DNA from 4 places in the uncultured Alteromonas sp. genome. Region 1 is predicted to be linked to each of the others. Evidence: predicted binding sites of a transcription regulator. Region 1 holds the regulator's gene; each other region holds the start of a gene.
The links. The regulator MetJ, encoded in region 1, represses methionine synthesis genes. The targets are predictions, from matches to a motif close to TAGACGTCTAGACGTCTA.
Positions count from the first base shown of each region.

Region 2: a site for MetJ is predicted at 2,659-2,676, ahead of metK (methionine adenosyltransferase). Genes of this name have one in related genera too.
Region 3: a site for MetJ is predicted at 3,417-3,434, ahead of thrA (bifunctional aspartate kinase/homoserine dehydrogenase I). Genes of this name have one in related genera too.
Region 4: a site for MetJ is predicted at 943-960, ahead of serA (phosphoglycerate dehydrogenase). Genes of this name have one in related genera too.

Region 1 is NZ_CAXBMP010000013.1:50,678-55,249, reverse strand. Features, by position in the region: gene priA (primosomal protein N') at 1-324, opposite strand, end outside; gene rpmE (50S ribosomal protein L31) at 636-848, shown strand; gene AAC006_RS11700 (hypothetical protein) at 1,044-1,358, opposite strand; gene AAC006_RS11695 (malic enzyme-like NAD(P)-binding protein) at 1,743-2,984, shown strand; gene metJ (met regulon transcriptional regulator MetJ) at 3,062-3,388, opposite strand; gene metF (methylenetetrahydrofolate reductase) at 3,540-4,424, shown strand.
Region 2 is NZ_CAXBMP010000003.1:226,480-231,051, reverse strand. Features, by position in the region: gene epd (erythrose-4-phosphate dehydrogenase) at 1-346, opposite strand, end outside; gene tkt (transketolase) at 364-2,358, opposite strand; gene metK (methionine adenosyltransferase) at 2,747-3,892, shown strand; gene AAC006_RS04105 (hypothetical protein) at 4,033-4,560, opposite strand.
Region 3 is NZ_CAXBMP010000008.1:8,606-13,177, forward strand. Features, by position in the region: gene thrB (homoserine kinase) at 1-693, opposite strand, end outside; gene thrA (bifunctional aspartate kinase/homoserine dehydrogenase I) at 753-3,218, opposite strand; gene AAC006_RS08335 (LysR substrate-binding domain-containing protein) at 3,548-4,423, opposite strand.
Region 4 is NZ_CAXBMP010000018.1:30,946-35,517, reverse strand. Features, by position in the region: gene serA (phosphoglycerate dehydrogenase) at 1-750, opposite strand, end outside; gene rpiA (ribose-5-phosphate isomerase RpiA) at 992-1,648, opposite strand; gene AAC006_RS13970 (5-formyltetrahydrofolate cyclo-ligase) at 1,730-2,341, opposite strand; gene AAC006_RS13965 (GAF domain-containing hybrid sensor histidine kinase/response regulator) at 2,396-4,015, opposite strand; gene AAC006_RS13960 (nucleoside hydrolase) at 4,091-4,572, opposite strand, start outside.

The sequences.
Region 1 (4,572 bases):
TGGCGTGGCTGGCTCACCTTTACGAAGTGGTACGGGAAGCATGGCATGTATCACTTCCCCAGGCGCATGGTGGTAATACTGCCATAACCAATGCGCCATTTTTCTTAGCGATTCGTCGATAACAGGTGCGCTATCTACCACCTCAATAATGGCTTTTATCTTACTGGTATCATCTATGTCTACACCGGATTCAACCACAATGCCTACCAGTTGACGTGGCCCGAAAGGCACTTTTACCCGCACACCCGGTTGTAAAGTGTCGGTATGAGAATAGGTAAATAGCTGGCGAAGCGGCACAGGTACAGCCACCTGAATGAATACCATTAAAATTGATGCCCCAAAATTGATGAACGTAAAGTGAGTAAACGTAAATTCAGAACCGCTAATGATCTGGCATTTAAACATAATGTCAAATAAGGGAAGGGAATTTATTTTAGCCCGTGAACTTGATTAACGCCGCCCCTGTTTACTTCGCATACAAAAAGTGCTTGATCACTTTAGTTGCTTCCTTTATTATGCGCCGCTCTTTTGCGGCTGACTGCAATTACTGCGGTTGGTCATTGAATTTAAAGTTGCGTATGGTGTTTGGCTTCGGGCCAAATAGCGATACGGCCTCATATTGAAGGTAATCCAAAATGAAAGATGGTATCCACCCAGAATACGCTGAAATGACAGCAACATGTTCTTGCGGCAACGTAATGAAAATCCGTTCTACTCTAGGTAAAGATATTAACCTAGACGTATGTTCTGCATGTCACCCATTCTACACTGGTAAGCAACGTAACGTTGATACCGGTGGTCGTGTTGACCGCTTCAAGAAACGTTTCGGTGCTTTGGGCGCTAAATAAGCTCAGTACTCAGAAACACGATGTTTCTTTAAAAAAAGCGCCTATCGGCGCTTTTTTTGTGTCTGGAGTTTGTAAGTGGGTTTTGAATTTTTTCGTATCTGCGCTTTTCATTCTCGCTTCATTTGGGTTCAACCAATACCGTGCTCGCCCAGTAAAGAGCAGCGAAGTGGAATGCTCGGCTAATGCAATGCTTTGTTAGTGAAAAGCCCGGCGTTTTAGATGTCGTTCCCAGTTGCCGTTACTTTGCAAAGTGCATGCTTGCTCGCTGTCGTAGCGAACTCCTTTGATGTGCACTTTCAATTCGGGGCATACATTATCAAGTTCATGTTCGAATGCTTGGTTCCAGTTAGTTGAAAGTGCTTCGCTTTTTTGCTTTTCGGTTTTAAACACCGCAATAATTTCTGGCCTGCGCCAGTGACCCTCATGCGTAAGCCATTCAAAGCCAACCGACTCAGATTTTGCCCACTCACACACCGTAGTTAACGCTTCAATCAGTTTCTTTTCAGACATGGTAAGTTACGCCTTCTTCTTCATGTTTATTATTATACCTATTCCGCTCACCAGCGTCTTGAACAGTCGGCTTAGTGCCTGTTTGCAAAGACCTATTTGATAACTTTCTATACACACGGCTATTCACACGTCTATTCACACAGCTATAAAATAGAAATAATGTATTAATTCGCTAGGTGTCATAAATATGATGAATGGCAAATATTCGACGATGTCACTGGTCATACAAGCAAGTCTGCCCTAAATTGACAGATATAAAGGGCAGATCAGATATGTACTCAAATGACCCTGTGATAGAGTCGAAGACATTCTACTGCTAGAACGCAGATTGCCCTTACGGTAACGAAGATTGCCTAACCCCTACATCGAAGGATATGTTTACTAATGTCAGATTTCAGACAACGTGCACTAGATTATCATGCCAAACCCACGCCAGGTAAAATCAGCGTAGAGCTTTCAAAGCCAGCCGATAGTGTGGATGATCTTGCTCTGGCTTACAGTCCAGGGGTAGCTGAGCCGGTACGAGAAATTGCTGAAGATCCTGATAATGCTTATAAATATACTGCCAAAGGCAACATGGTAGCGGTCATCAGTAATGGAACTGCTATTTTAGGTTTGGGTAATTTAGGGCCGTTAGCTTCTAAACCAGTTATGGAAGGTAAAGCACTGCTGTTTAAACGCTTTGCAGGGCTTGATGCTATCGATATTGAAGTAAAGCATCGTACAACAGAAGAATTTATTAATACCGTTGCCAATATTGCAGATACCTTTGGCGGTATTAACCTTGAAGATATTAAAGCCCCTGAATGCTTTGAAATAGAACAAGAATTGATTAAGCGCTGCAGCATTCCAGTATTCCATGACGATCAACATGGTACTGCTATTGTTACCGCCGCAGGCATGTTGAACGCCATTGAAATTCAGGGTAAAAATATTGAGAGCGCTAAAATAGTTTGTATGGGTGCAGGGGCGGCAGCCGTTGCCTGTATGGAATTACTGATTAAATGTGGTGCGCAACGTGAACGCATTTACATGCTAGACAGAAAAGGGGTTATTCACACTCGCCGTGAAGACCTTACCGAGCACAAGCGCTTGTTCGCTAATAACACTGATAAACGTACCTTAGAAGATGTGATGGAAGGTGCGGATATTTTTGTAGGTGTATCTGGGCCTGATGTATTACCGCCAGAAACGCTAGCATTAATGAGCCCTAACCCGATTGTTTTTGCATGCTCAAACCCCGATCCTGAAATTAAGCCTGAATTGGCTCATGAAGTTCGAAATGATTTAATTATGGCTACGGGGCGTTCTGATTATCCTAATCAGGTAAACAATGTGCTGTGTTTCCCGTTCATTTTCCGTGGTGCGCTGGATGTACGCGCAACGGCCATTAACGACGAAATGAAAGTGGCCGCGGTAGAAGCACTTCGTGCTATTACCAAAGAGCCCGTACCAGAATCTGTGTTAGCGGCTAGCAACAGCAAAAGCTTAACCTTTGGCAAAGAATACATTATTCCTAAACCAATGGACCCTCGCCTCTGTGAACGCATAGCCTCTGCAGTGTCAAAAGCGGCGATTGAATCTGGCGTTGCACGACTTCCAGAAGTGCCTAACCGCGCCGAATGAAGGCAATATAAGGCATATACTGGCGTGTAATTCAGTGTAAAGATTATAAAAAAACGGCAATTTTCATTGCCGTTTTTTTAATCTTCTTGTTCGTTCTCAATAGAAACGTCTATACCCATATCTTCCATTATGCGCCTTGCCTCAGCAGGTACACGATTAGGGTTATCTTTTCTCAAATCTTCGTCATCCGGTAACGGCTGACCTGTAAATGCATGAAGAAACGCTTCACATAACAATTCTGAATTCGTCGCATGACGTAAATTGTTTATCTGCCTACGCGTACGTTCATCGGTTAATGCTTTTAGCACATTAATAGGAATAGAAACGGTGACTTTCTTTACCTGTTCACTCTTTTTACCGTGCTCTGCGTAGGGATGAATATACTTACCGTTCCACTCTGCCATAATGCTAACTCTGTCTGATCTTATTTATGTTATGAAGAGAAATTCTAAACAAGTTGACGAAAAGGTCAATTGAGCAGTGTAAACCTCTTGACGTCTAGACGTAAATTCTTTAATTTAGACGTCTAAACGTCTATAAAAGAGTAATTTTACCATGGTTTCTTACGCACAAGGTGTCGATGCACTCAATCAGTCCCTTTCGGAACTGCGTGACATCGATGTGTCATTTGAGTTTTTTCCGCCTAAATCAGAGAAAATGGAACAAACCTTGTGGAAGTCAGTTGAGCGCTTAGCACCGCTAAAACCGAGCTATATGTCGGTAACTTATGGCGCGAATAGTGGTGAGCGTGACCGTACTCATGACGTGGTAAAACGCATTCAGCAGCAAACTGGCGTTGCAGCCGTGCCTCACCTTACTTGTGTTGATGCGAGCAGAGACGAGCTTAGACAGATTGCCCAAGACTACTGGGATTCTGGCATTCGTCGTATTGTTGCTCTTCGTGGTGATTTACCGCCAGGCGTGAAAGATACCGAAATGTACGCCTCTGATTTAGTGGCGCTACTAAAAGATGTAGCCGATTTCGATATCTCAGTGGCCGCTTACCCTGAAAAACACCCTGAAGCGCCTAATGCCCAATTCGACTTACTAAACCTTAAACGCAAAGCAGAAGCCGGTGCGAGCGAAGCAATTTCACAGTTTTTCTTTGACACCAGTGTATTTTTACGTTTTCGTGACCGAGCAGCAGCTGCAGGTATCGACCTAGACTTGGTGCCAGGCATACTGCCGGTAACCAATTATCAGACCTTGGTAAAGTTCGCCGGTTTCACCAACGTACATGTACCTGGGTTCTTACACAAAATGTTCGATGGACTTGACGATGACGATCAAGCTACTCGGAACCTCATTGGTGCTAACATCGCGATGGATCAGGTTAAGGTACTTGCCAAAGAAGGCGTGAAGCATTTTCATTTTTACACCCTTAACCGTAGTGAGTTGAGCTACGCTATTTGCCACATGCTAGGTGTGCGAGCAGGTTAATTTCGATTAAACCTTTGCTCCTATATGGCAGACCAGTATACCATTTGCCTATTATCAGGTATTTGAACGACTCGTTTGCCTTGCTGTCACTTTCCTTCGCTGTAAAAAGGTCAAGGTAAGCGGCGAATGGCCAAGGCGAGTAATAACT
Region 2 (4,572 bases), on a different contig from region 1:
CGCCTGCATTAATATGTGCCTGCCCCGATACTCTGTCATCAAACTTACCTGTGCATTCCAGCACAATATCTACCCCTATTTCACGCCAAGGCAGTAAATTGATATCTGGCTGTGCCAACAAGCGAATAGCATCGCCTGCCACGTTCAGTGTGTTGTTTTCTAGTGTCACATCAAAACCGAACCGCCCGTGGGCGGTATCGTATTTTAATAAGTGAGCTATACCTTCTGGCTCGGCGACATCATTAATCGCAACCACATTAAAGTGGCTATTGCGCCCGCTTTCATAAAGCGCACGCAATACATTGCGACCAATACGACCAAACCCGTTTATGGCAATGTTTACCATAGACTGCGGTGACCTCGTTAGCTAAGAGACAATGCTGCCTCTACCACTGCTTCAGTAGTAATATTGAAATGTTTGAACAAGTCACCCGCTGGTGCTGATTCACCGAACGTATCCATCCCAATGATGGCGCCGTTGAAACCTACGTACTTGTACCAGCTTTCTTTCGATAACGCTTCAACTGCAACACGCTTAGTTACGCTAGAAGGCAATACGCTTTCACGGTAATCCGCGGATTGACGATCGAACACGTCGGTAGAAGGCATAGAAACTACGCGAACCGCTTTACCATCTGCACTTAGTTTATCTGCTGCTTCAACAGCAAGTTGAACTTCAGACCCTGTAGCAATAAAGATGTATTCAGGCGTGCCTGCACAATCTTTAAGCACATAACCACCTTTGGCAACGTCAGCAACTTGCTGTTCATTACGTTCTTGCTGTGGCAAACCTTGGCGAGTGAAGATCAACGTTGAAGGACCATCGTTGCGCTCAATCGCGAACTTCCATGCAATAGCAGATTCAACCTGGTCACATGGGCGCCAGTTGTCTAGATTTGGTGTAGCACGCAGTGCCACTACTTGTTCTACCGGCTGGTGCGTTGGGCCATCTTCACCCAAACCAATTGAATCGTGGGTGTATACGAAAATAGCAGGTTGCTTCATAAGCGCCGCCATACGTACCGCGTTACGTGCGTATTCCATAAACATTAGGAATGTAGCACCGTACGCTTTAAAACCACCATGAAGGGTAATACCGTTCATCATGGCCGACATACCGAACTCACGTACACCGTAATAAATGTAGTTACCCGATGCATCAGTGGCTTCAACGCCTTTACTGCCATCCCAAATGGTTAGGTTTGAACCGGCTAAGTCGGCAGAGCCGCCTAGAAGTTCTGGTAACAAAGGACCAAATGCATTTAATGCATTTTGTGATGCTTTACGTGATGCAATGTTCTGTGGGTTAGCTTGCAAATCAGCAATGATTTTATCCGCTTTATCACTGAAATCTGCTGGCAACTCACCGTTCACACGGCGTTTAAATTCTGCGGCAAGCTCAGGGTAAGCACTTTCATATGCTGCGAAGGCGTCGTTCCACGCACTTTCAGCTTCGCCACCTTTGCCTTTTGCATCCCATCCTGCGTAGATATCATCAGGAATTTCGAACGCGCCATGCTTCCATCCTAGCTTTTCGCGGGTAGATATAATTTCGTCATCACCTAATGGTGCACCGTGACAAGACTCAGTGCCTTCTTTGTTTGGTGAACCGAAACCAATTACGGTTTTACAGCAAATTAGCGTAGGCTGAGCGCTGTTCGATTTAGCTTGTTCAATAGCGGCTTTAATTTGTTCAGCGTCATGACCGTCAACACCTTCAATCACTTCCCAGCCGTAGCTTTTAAAGCGTGCTGGTGTGTCGTCGGTAAACCAACCTTCTACTTCACCATCAATTGAAATGCCGTTGTCATCCCAGAAACCAATAAGTTTGCCCAGGCCTAATGTGCCCGCTAGTGAACAGGTTTCATGAGAAATACCTTCCATCAGGCAGCCATCGCCCATGAAAGTGTAGGTGTAGTGATCGACAATATCATGACCATCACGGTTAAACTGCGCCGCTAATACTTTTTCAGCTAGCGCCATACCTACTGCGTTACTAACGCCTTGACCAAGTGGGCCAGTGGTAGTTTCAACACCCGGTGCATACCCATATTCAGGGTGACCCGGTGTTTTAGAATGAAGCTGACGGAAGTTCTTAAGCTCTTCAATAGGCAGTTCATAGCCTGAAAGATGAAGCAAAGAGTACAACAGCATAGAGCCGTGACCGTTTGAGAGCACAAAGCGGTCTCTGTTTGCCCAAGACGGGTTTGCCGGGTTGTGTGATAGAAAATCACCCCATAGTACCTCGGCAATATCGGCCATCCCCATAGGGGCGCCTGGGTGACCAGATTTGGCCTGTTGAACAGCATCCATGCTTAAAGCACGGATGGCATTGGCAAGTTCACGACGAGAGGGCATGTTGTCTCCTGGTTTATTTTGTAGCTGAATTTCGCTAAGGGAACACTGTGGGCAAAATCCCTTTGTTCAACCTTAAAGCGCTGCTTTGCTGTATATCTTAATGTGGGCGTTATTCTTACCCATGCCACCATTCAGTTCAATGGCTTTTCATTGCCATTACCGAAAGTTGGCTAAAATAATGAATATTCTCATCATTCCTTTACCAGCCAATGTCGCTTCATTAGGAAAGCGTGGCTAACTTTACTCAATTATCTATAAAAGTGATCCGCGACTGTCAACAAATCGTAACGAAAGGACTTTTAGACGTCTAGAAGTAAAGACTGGTATTTATACCTTGTTTTAGTACAATACTCACCTATTTTGAACAATAAACGCTTATGGAGCATGTATGGCCACGCATTTATTCACCTCCGAGTCTGTGTCTGAAGGACACCCGGACAAAATCGCCGATCAAATTTCAGATGCGGTTCTAGATGCTATTCTAGAACAAGATCCTCGTGCCCGCGTGGCTTGCGAAACTTACGTTAAAACCGGAATGGTATTAGTTGGTGGTGAAGTCACTACCTCTGCGTGGGTTGATATTGAAGAAATCACACGTAAAACGGTAAGAGACATAGGCTATGTACACTCTGATATGGGTTTCGATGCTGATTCTTGTGCAGTATTAAACGCCATTGGCAAACAGTCGCCAGATATCAACCAAGGTGTTGATCGCGAGAGCTTAGAAGAACAAGGAGCAGGCGACCAAGGTCTTATGTTCGGTTACGCCAGTGACGAAACTGACGTATTAATGCCAGCGCCTATTACTTATTCTCACCGCTTAGTACAAAAACAAGCTGAAGTGAGAAAATCTGGCAAGCTAGACTTTTTGCGCCCAGATGCGAAAAGCCAAATTACCTTTAAGTACGAAAACCACAAGCCTGTAGGCATCGATGCCGTAGTACTTTCTACTCAGCATTGTGACTCAGTTTCTACTGCGCAAGTACGCGAAGCAGTAATGGAAGAAATTATCAAGCCTGTGCTACCTAGCGAATGGCTTGATAGCAATACCCAATTCCACATCAACCCTACTGGTCGCTTTGTTATTGGCGGACCTGTTGGTGATTGTGGTCTAACTGGACGTAAAATCATTGTAGATACCTACGGTGGTATGGCCCGTCACGGTGGTGGCGCTTTCTCAGGTAAAGATCCTTCAAAAGTAGACAGAAGCGCGGCATACGCAGGCCGTTATGTTGCTAAAAACATTGTTGCTGCTGGGCTAGCTAAGCGCTGTGAAATTCAAGTGTCTTACGCCATTGGTGTGGCTGAGCCAACATCTATCAGTATAGATACCTTCGGTACTGGTGTGGTTGACGAGAAAACGCTAGTAGCCTTGGTTCGTGAACATTTCGATTTACGTCCTTATGGCTTAATCAAAATGCTTGATTTAGAACGTGCTATTTACTTACCGACTGCAGCTTATGGCCACTTTGGCCGCGAAGCCTTCCCGTGGGAAGCCACTGATAAAGCTGAAGCACTACGTTCATCAGTATAGTTTGCTCAGCGGTATAGTTTGCGCTAGGCTGTTGAAAGCTTAAAACAGAAAAAGGGTCGCTTCATAATGAAGCGACCCTTTTTAATTTCAGGCTATTATCTTGCTATAGCTTGGCGATAGCGTGGTTATATTTTGGCTATCTATATGGAACCTGCATTAATGGAGACACTTTTCGTACTCCCACTCGCTATGACCATATCAGGCAAGCCAAATCGCGCTAACGCAACATTTTGAAATTCTTTCTTATGGGTCACTTCCGTTTCCGCAAAATCTGGCGGCAAAAATTGTCGACTACTCATTTCGCTGTCAAATTCAACTTCCACCATTTTTAAAGGTGCTAAGTTACCGGTAAAAATATCTATCACCAGTTGAGCTCCAAAAAAGTCGATACGATATCGCTGTTTTTCCACCCGCATATTTTGGGTTAAAGGCCATAAATCAGCGAATTGCTCAGAATCCAACGTAATTCGCGTGTCTCTGCGTTTAAGGCCGATACCTTGTTTAACGGCCATGGTGTAATTACCACCTTCATCCCTAATTCTAATATGCTTATCCGGCTCGGTAGCTAAGTAACCTTGTCTTATTGCAACAGGCTTTCGTGTATCTAACAAACCTTCTGGCACATAACTTACTAAAAACTTTCGTTCAAATTCCCATTCCGTTTGCATCACTCACCTCCG
Region 3 (4,572 bases), on a different contig from region 1:
TACCGAGGCAGCAAGATCATTTTCACCTGCATGCAAGGCGTGTACAAACACCCCTAACTGGCGACCAAAAGTGAGCGCCGTGGCCATATCAACCTGCTTGGGTAATATGTCACGGGCGGCCGCCGTAGATACGCTAATGCCAGAATAACAAATAGCATAATACCAGTCTTTCACTAAAGGCAGCGATAAGGTTACAGGAGATGTTGCCCCAGTCATCAATGTCATGCCGCCAACATAACATGGCGCCACGTTGTCGTAGTGAATGCTACCGCTGATTTGCCCTTCTAGTTCACCCATCATGGTCAATAAAGTGTCTTCATCGAAGGGATAATCATAAAAAGCGTTTAATGCGACAAAAGCGGCAACAATAGAACTTGCGCTCGACCCCAAACCGCTGCCTATTGGCAAGTTTTTCGATAAAATCATCGCCACTGGTGAAGTCGCTTTCCCGACTTTCTCCATTTGCGCACAAAAGTAGTGATAGCATTGAGTCACAATATTGCTGTCTGCGTCGCTAGGCAATTTGTGTGCGAAAGGGCCAACCGTGGTTAACGAAAAGGTATCTGCACTTTCAATATCGACTTCGTCGCCCAAGCGCGAACCATCGACAGGGGCAAGTGCGGCGCCTAATACATCAAACCCTAAACTTACATTGCCAATAGATGCTGGCGCATATGCTCGTAATGCTTTCATAATACTTTTCTTTAATTACTCTTTAAACTTCAGTGGCTCTTTAACGTTAAAAAAGCCAATTAGTGTGCCATTTGCTTCCAAGGCATAGTACGTAATATATCAGCAAATACCCCCGCAGCCGTTACTGTACCACCTGCCCCATAGCCTCGAATAACATAAGGAATAGGCTGGTAATAATCACTGTTAATGGCCAACGCGTTCTCGCCGTCTTTCACTTGCGATAATGGGTTAGACGCAGGCACTGCTTGAATCGTTACCTTACACTTGTCGCCTTCAATGCTACCTATATAACGAAGTACTTTTCCTTCGGCTTTTGCAGCATCTACACGCTTAGCAAATTCAGCATCAAGTTCAGGCAACTGTGTCATGAATTCTTCAATGGAACAGTCTTCAGCAAAACCAGCAGGTAATACCGATTCTATTTCAATATCAGAAAGCTCAAGCTTTAAGTCTGCTTCACGGGCCATAATAAGAAGCTTACGGGCAACGTCCATTCCGCTTAAGTCATCACGAGGATCTGGCTCGGTATAGCCATTATCTTTCGCTGTACTTGTCGCTTGAGATAGCGACATTCCTTCTTCCAACTTGCCAAATACGTAAGACAAACTGCCTGATAATATGCCTTCAAAACGGTGTAATACATCACCTGCACTGAATAGTTTTTGAAGGTTGTCGATTACCGGTAATCCTGCGCCTACCGTAGTTTCGTATAGATACTGACGATTCGTAGATAATGCTGTTTTCTTCAACTTACGGTAGTAGTCTAGTGAACTGGTATTGGCTTTCTTATTCGGTGTCACTACGTGAAAGCCATTTTCCATCATGTCTACATATTGCTGAGCAATAGCATCGTGGCTAGTGCAATCCACAATGACCGGGTTTACCAAGCTGTTCTCGTCCACAAACTGTTGTAAACGTTCAACGGAAAGCCCTTCACTGGCCGCATCTAATGCTGGCTTCCAGTCTTGGCTTAAATCTATGCCTTGACTGTTAAGTAACAACTTACGGCTATTCGCAATACCGTATACCCGCAGCTGTACATTACGATTAAGTAAAGCTGGCTGTTGTTTTGCTATTTGGCTTAAAAGCTCAGTACCCACGTTACCGCACCCTACCAAAAACACATCAATGGTATGGCGGTCTGAGAAAAAATTCTGGTGAATAACCTTAACCGCTTTTTTCGCCCGCTTGTTTTCGATAACTGTTGAAATAGAACGCTCTGATGAGCCTTGTGCTATCGCCACGTTATTAACGCGGGCTTGCGCCAACGAGTTAAAGAAGCGTGCCGCCAAGCCTTTCGCATGACGCATACCGTCACCCACTAAGGTAACAATCGCTAAGTCATGGCGCACTTCGATAGGGTCTAACAATTGGTTTTGCAACTCTAGCGCAAAGGCATCTTCTAACAAGCTTAACGCGCGATCAGCATCTTTACTTTGAATACAGAAGCTTATTGAGTATTCAGAAGAAGACTGAGTGATTAGGCTTATTGAAATATTCGCATTCGACATCACCTCAAAAACACGGCTTGCCATGCCAACCATGCCTTTAAGACCAGGGCCTGCCACGTTGAACATAGTGACATTATCAAGTTGAGAGATACCTTTAACCGAGGTCCACTTTTCGCTGGCTTCATTACTAATTAACGTACCAGGCGCCGCTGGGTTCAGCGTATTACGAATCAAACATGGAATATGATGCTGGGCAATGGGGCCGATAGTTTTCGGGTGAAGTACTTTTGCACCAAAGTACGAAAGCTCCATGGCTTCTTGATAAGTAAGCTTATCAAGCAATACCGCCCCTTCAACTTGATTCGGATCGGCATTGTAAACACCGTCTACGTCAGTCCAAATTTCACAACAACTCGCATCAATACAAGCTGCTAAGATAGCCGCTGAGTAGTCAGAACCATTGCGACCAAGCGTAACTTTTTCACCGGCTTCGTTAGCCGCAACAAACCCAGGCATGACCAGTAACTCACTACCATCGATAGGCACATCGGTAAAGCGCGCTTTACTTAACGAAACATCAGCAATGCTGTCTAGGTACTCACCTTCTGCAAGAATGTAAGTCACCGGGTCGATAATACGATTTTTCACGCCTTTAGCGCTTAAGATACCGCTAAATAACGTTACCGAGATGTACTCGCCAATACTTAAAATACCTGCGGCAATATTGTCAGGTGCAACACCTAATAGTTTAATACCATCGAGGTGTTGATTAAGTACACGCAGTTGCGCAAGAATGAAGTCGGTAACATCCGCGTGTGCGAAGCCGCTGAGCTCTTCGTTTAGTGCATCAGCAATACCGGTCACGGTAGACGTTAATTTTTCAAATAGAGGGTGGAAATCTTCGCCAGCGGCTGCCTGCTCACATAAAAGTGACAATGCATTCGTTACCCCTTTAGGGGCAGAAAGTACCACTGCAGCGCCATCGGTTTGGTGGGTGGCCGTGCTAATGTCGTTCACGCGCAAGTAGCGCGGTGCGTCGGCAAGTGATGAGCCCCCAAACTTTAAGACTTTCATGTGCTGCTCCTATATCGGTTACGCCAGGTTACTGCTTTAAATCGGTTACGATGACGTGAGTAAAAAAAAGCCCGCTCTCTGTGAGGGCGGGCTTTCGTTGTCTTATGCTTACTTGCACTAGCCAGCGACCGCCCGTTTTAAGGTGGTAATCATAATGCTGGTGGTGCCAATAAGAAGAATCGTTTTCATAGGGTCAATTTGCCGTATAGACGTCTATCTGTCAACCGCAGTTTTCACCATACTGTATTGCAAAAAGTGAAACACAAAGTATTTCACGTTTCGATTTAAGCGATAATCAATCAAGCAATGCTAGATTCGGGTAGTAAGAACTATTCATCATCAACTAATTTCGCAGATAAAAAATCAACTAACAAGCGTATTTTTGGCACTAAATGCCTGTTCGATGGAAACAATGCCCATACCGCTTCTCGCTTGTCTCGATATGATGATAGTACTTCTATTAACTTGCCTGCCGCTAACGACTCACGTACATAAAATCCTGGCAGCTGTACTAAACCCAGTCCGGCCAATGCAGCATGATGTAAGGCATTACCACTATTATACTTCACTCTTCCCTTCACACGCACGGTTTGCACTTGCCCTTCATGATTAAACCGCCAAAGGGGCTGAGATCCTACTAAGCACTGGTGTTCGCTGAGCATGTCGGTACGCTTCGGTGCAGGGAAGGCATTTAAATATTCAGGGCTGGCGCATACATATAGCTGTCGAGTAGCCAGCTTTTTGGCCACCAACGTAGAATCTTCTAAATTACCTATGCGTATGGCAAGGTCATAACCTTCATCAATAATATCCATGGTGTCGTTAGTAAAACGACACTCTACTTCTATACCTTCGTATTTTTTTAAAAACTGATTAATAAGCGGGGCGATAAAAGCTTCGCCAAAAGCGACCGGAACCGTGAGTTTAATCAGCCCTTGGGGTACTTTTTGAAGTTGGCTAATATTGAGCTCAGCCTCTTCTAACGCTTTTAGTGCTGGTTGGCATTGTTCAAAATAAATATGTCCTGCTTGAGTGAGTGACACACTTCGGGTGGTACGGTTGAATAACTTCACTCCCAAACGCTTTTCCACATTGGCGACTTTTCTACTTATTTGCGCGCCCGACGTATTTAATTTAGCAGCAGCCGCAGTAAAGCTGCCTGTACTCGCTACTGCACAAAATTCTACAATACCTTCCCATGTCATCGTTTATACCTTTACAGATTCTCGTTTTTTAGCATGGCGCTATGGGGATAAACACTCACTAGAAGACGCCAGTTAACTTACAATTAAACACCAACACATTATTACACTCAAGTAATAATGAATTACCAAATCTGTATTTATAAAGTCAC
Region 4 (4,572 bases), on a different contig from region 1:
GGCAAGAGCGTCAATATCTACAACCGTTCCGCGAGAAGCATTAATAAAAATGCTGCCTTTTTTCATTTGCGCAAATTGCTCAGCTGCAAACATGTTTTGCGTTTGCTGAGTTTCAGGCACGTGAAGCGATACCACATCAGAAGTGTTTAATAGCTTCTCTAACGACTTTATCTGCGTAGAGTTACCTAATACCAACTTATCTTCAATATCGAAAAACTGTACACGCATACCAAGGTGTTCAGCAAGAATACTTAGTTGAGTACCAATGTGTCCATAACCAATAATACCCAGTGTTTTTCCACGGGCTTCGTATGAACCATTTGCTGTTTTTTCCCACTCACCGCGGTGCGCTTTAGCACTTTTGCTAGGCACTTGGCGAAGCAAAAGAATAAGCTGACCAAGCACAAGCTCTGCTACTGAACGAGTATTAGAAAATGGGGCATTAAATACCGGAATACCACGGCGCTGTGTTGCTTCTAAATTAACTTGGTTAGTACCAATACAGAAACAACCAATAGCCACCAATTTTTGAGCGGCGTCTACCACCTTCTCAGTAATTTGAGTGCGCGAACGAAGGCCAATAAAATGTGCATCTTTCACTTTCTCAACAAGCTCTTCTTCAGGAAGGGACGTTTTGAGATACTCAATATTGGTGTATCCATTATTCTTAAAGGTTTCTAGTGCACTTTGATGCACACCCTCTAACAACAATATCCGGATCTTATCCTTCTCTAGTGAAACTTTGCTCATGGATTTGCTATCTCTTAAAAAGTATTAGTATTTACAGAGCTCGAGGCTGGTGCAGGCGGGGTAGGTAAGACTGGAGCAAACCCTCCGCCGCATGGATGCGGCGGCGGAGCTCCCATGGATGGGTTCACAGCGTGTTTGCGGAAGTCTTACCTACCCCGACTAGTACTAACCTCAAACTCTCGAAAGGCCATCTAGACGTCTAAACGGAAATCTAACAGAAATCAGTTTAACTTGAAAGCTATTATTTAAAGGTATCAACACCGGTTTCGGTGGCCGATAGTACGATGTCTGCGCCACGTAGGGCGAATATGCCGTTGGTGACCACACCAGGAATATTATTAATCGACTGTTCAAGCTCTCTTGGGTTTAAGATTTCAAGGTTATGTACGTCTAAAATAAAGTTGCCGTTATCGGTTACTACGCCTTGACGGTATTCAGGATCGCCGCCTAGTTTTACCAACTCGCGAGCCACAAAAGATCGCGCCATTGGAATAACTTCAACAGGAAGAGGGAATTTGCCAAGCACGGGAACGCGCTTGCTATCATCTACAATACACACGAATGTAGTTGATGCACCCGCCACAATTTTTTCCCGGGTAAGGGCTGCACCGCCGCCTTTAATCATGTGTTTGTGTTCGGTAACTTCATCAGCACCGTCGATATACACTGAAATATTGCTAACATCGTTTAGTGCGAATACTTCAATGCCTAGGGCTTCTAGCAACTTGGTAGAGGCATCAGAACTGGATACTGCCCCTTCAATGTTATTTTTAATTTTGCCGAGTTCTTCAATGAAAAAATTAACCGTGGAGCCAGTACCTACACCAACAATACTGCCGTTTTCAACATATTCGATGGCTGCTTTCGCTACTGCTTGCTTCTTTGCATTCTGATCCATAGTGACTCTCCTAACTAAATTTTCATCAGTTTACCGGAAAACCGCTAGCTAACCCACCGTGATAGGGGAATTTACGGTGCGTTATGTACGATTAAAGCTCAACTGCTGTGTTGGGGTGACAATAGCGTTTACAGGAATGTCCCAATGCTGAACCGGAAGTTGGTCTACTTGCTGGCAATCGTGGGCAATACCTATGAGCTTTGGCTTTATGATTTGTGCTTGAATGCTAGCTAACGTGCGGTCGTAATAGCCACCGCCCATGCCCAAACGATTTCCACTCGCATCAAACCCTACCAATGGCATAAGTATCACCTGATGATGGAAGGTCGGAATTACATCTGAGCAGGCTAGTATTGGCTCTTCAATGTTGTATTTGTTCACGCGCATTGGCGTTTTTTCTGAATATCGAAGAAAAAGCAGGTGGCCTTTGCAAACTGGATGCAACACAGGCAAAGAAGTATGAAGGGCAGATGCGGTGTTCAGCTCCCAGCAAGCGTGCATAAAGGGGCGTAAGTCTACTTCACCGTCGTTAGGCAGGTAACAAGCAATAGATGATGCGTTGGTAATATCGGGTAATGACAAGAGGTTGTCGCGTACTGCGAAAGCCGCGTGCTGCTGCTGAGATTCAGGCAATTCGTTGCGCAATGCTCTTAATGCCTTTCGCAGTGTTACTCGTGATGTTTTTTTTGACATAATTTGTGACGTGTTCCGTTCTATACAACAGGCTTCCAGTGGCTCCACGTTGTCTTACTTTCCCAAATAGTGATTAAGTACCCTAATAAGCTCTGCGTTCTCAACGGGCTTGGTGAGTAGGTCGTCTAAGCCATTTTTTAATAACAAATCTCGTTGCGTGATAACATCTGCGGTTAAGGCTATAACAGGTAGTGTTGCGCGCACTTTCTTAATTTGCCGAGTGGCTTCTGTTCCGTCAATTCCCGGTAAGTTAATGTCCATCAGCACCAAATCTACAGGGTTCGATTTTACATACTCTACGCCTTCTTCACCGCTATCTACAACCGATAATGGCAAACCAAGTTTATCAAATATGGTTTTAATCACTATCTGATTAATATAATGATCTTCCACTACTAGTACGTGAGAGTCTGTAGGAATATTTAGCTCTTGGGGCTGTAAAAGCGCGGGATCGTGCTCGATAGTATCGGCGCTAACTTTTTCTGCAGGAATGGCTACGCTTACGTGAGTACCTTCGTTTAGCTTACTGCTAAGTTTTATAGACCCTCCCATCAACTCAACCAGCTTCTTGGTAATATTTAGGCCTAAGCCTGTACCATCAAATTGATGCGCGTTCTCCATTCGCTCGAATGGTGCGAAGAGCTTTTTTTGTTCCTCTTCACTAATACCGATGCCTTCGTCTTTAATCGCCAGCAACAAATTCCCTTGCTTGTACTTCACTCGAATGGATACGTGCTTATTGGCATGAGTGTACTTAATGGCATTCGATAATAGGTTTAAGGCTACTTGTCCAAACTTAGTGTCGTCGAAATTAAGAGAGTAGGGAACATTGTCATCAATAACAGAATTAAAAATAACATTCCCGTCTTCAGCGCGAATTCGGGTTAACGAGAATAAATGAGTGAAAAAGTCAGCTGTACCTACAGGGCGGGGCATGACGCGCATTTTACCCGCTTCTATTTGCTTCATATCCAACACAGAGTTCACTATTTCAAGCAAGCGCTCACCGCTTTTGCTTATATGCCCAAGCGAGTCTGTAAAGTTAGTGGGCAGTGAAAGTTGCTTGGCTTCGCCTTCAAGCAAATTGCTGAACGTGTTTATCGCATTTAGGGGCGTTCTAATTTCATGGCTAATGTAGGAAAGAAAGTCAGATTTAAACTGGCTGGTTCGCTCAAGTTCTCTGTTCTTACGTTTCAATTCCAAATGCGCAACCACTGATTCACTTAATGTCTTAAGTGCATTGCGTTGAAGACTAGTTAGGGTTTTGGGTTTATCGTCTATTGCGCATAACGTGCCAATGGCATGTCCTGATGGCGTTAATAGCGGTGCGCCGGCGTAGAATCGAATATTGGGCTCGCCCGTCACTAACGGGTTATCATGAAAGCGCGGATCTTCTTTTGCGTTAGATACTTCGAACACTTCACGCTGTAAAATAGCATGTGAGCAAAAAGCGATATTACGAGAGGTTTCGGTGGCTTCAATCCCTACACGAGATTTGAACCATTGTCTGTCGGGGTCAACTAGGCTAATTAATGCAATGGGCGCGTCACAAATTTGTGAAGCAAGTTGAGTTAAGTCGTCGAAGAGTTGTTCGGCGTCCGTATCAAGTACATCGTAGCTTAATAGCTCTCTAAGACGCTGTTCTTCGTTTGCTGGAACCTTGGCAGGGATCATTCTTTCACATTACCTCAACTCAACTAAAATGTGAAAACAGGAGGCCGACTACCATAGAAGAGCCTCCTTTCACATCTATAAAGCGTAGGTGTCTATGAACAATTGTTCCAATTTAGCGTGATCTACTTTTGTAGCCACTTTAATGGTGTTCGCATTGTTCCACAGTGGGCTAGGGGTTGTACCCTTAGGGGCCACTGCTGTTTGACCACGATCTAGCTCGCCAGTACCAACACGCACATGACCTTCGGTGAGTTCGAATAACTCAGGATGGCGTAAATGTGCAAGCGGGAATGCATCGTGGAAGAAACAAACACGATCCTCACGATTGGCTGAATAGAAATCCATATAGAACTGGGCAGTGTCTTTTACAAAACCACCAAGCTTCGCATTCTTTTCTTCTAATGTTTCAACAAAAGAAGGAGAAAACGGCGTGTCGTTAGTTACGTCTAAGCCGAACATGGTTAAGTCCCAATCTGCACCAAATACAATTTCAGCAGCGTAGGCATCGTTCCAAATATTTGCTTCGGCAAGTGGTGTTACGTTACCACGTACAAAGG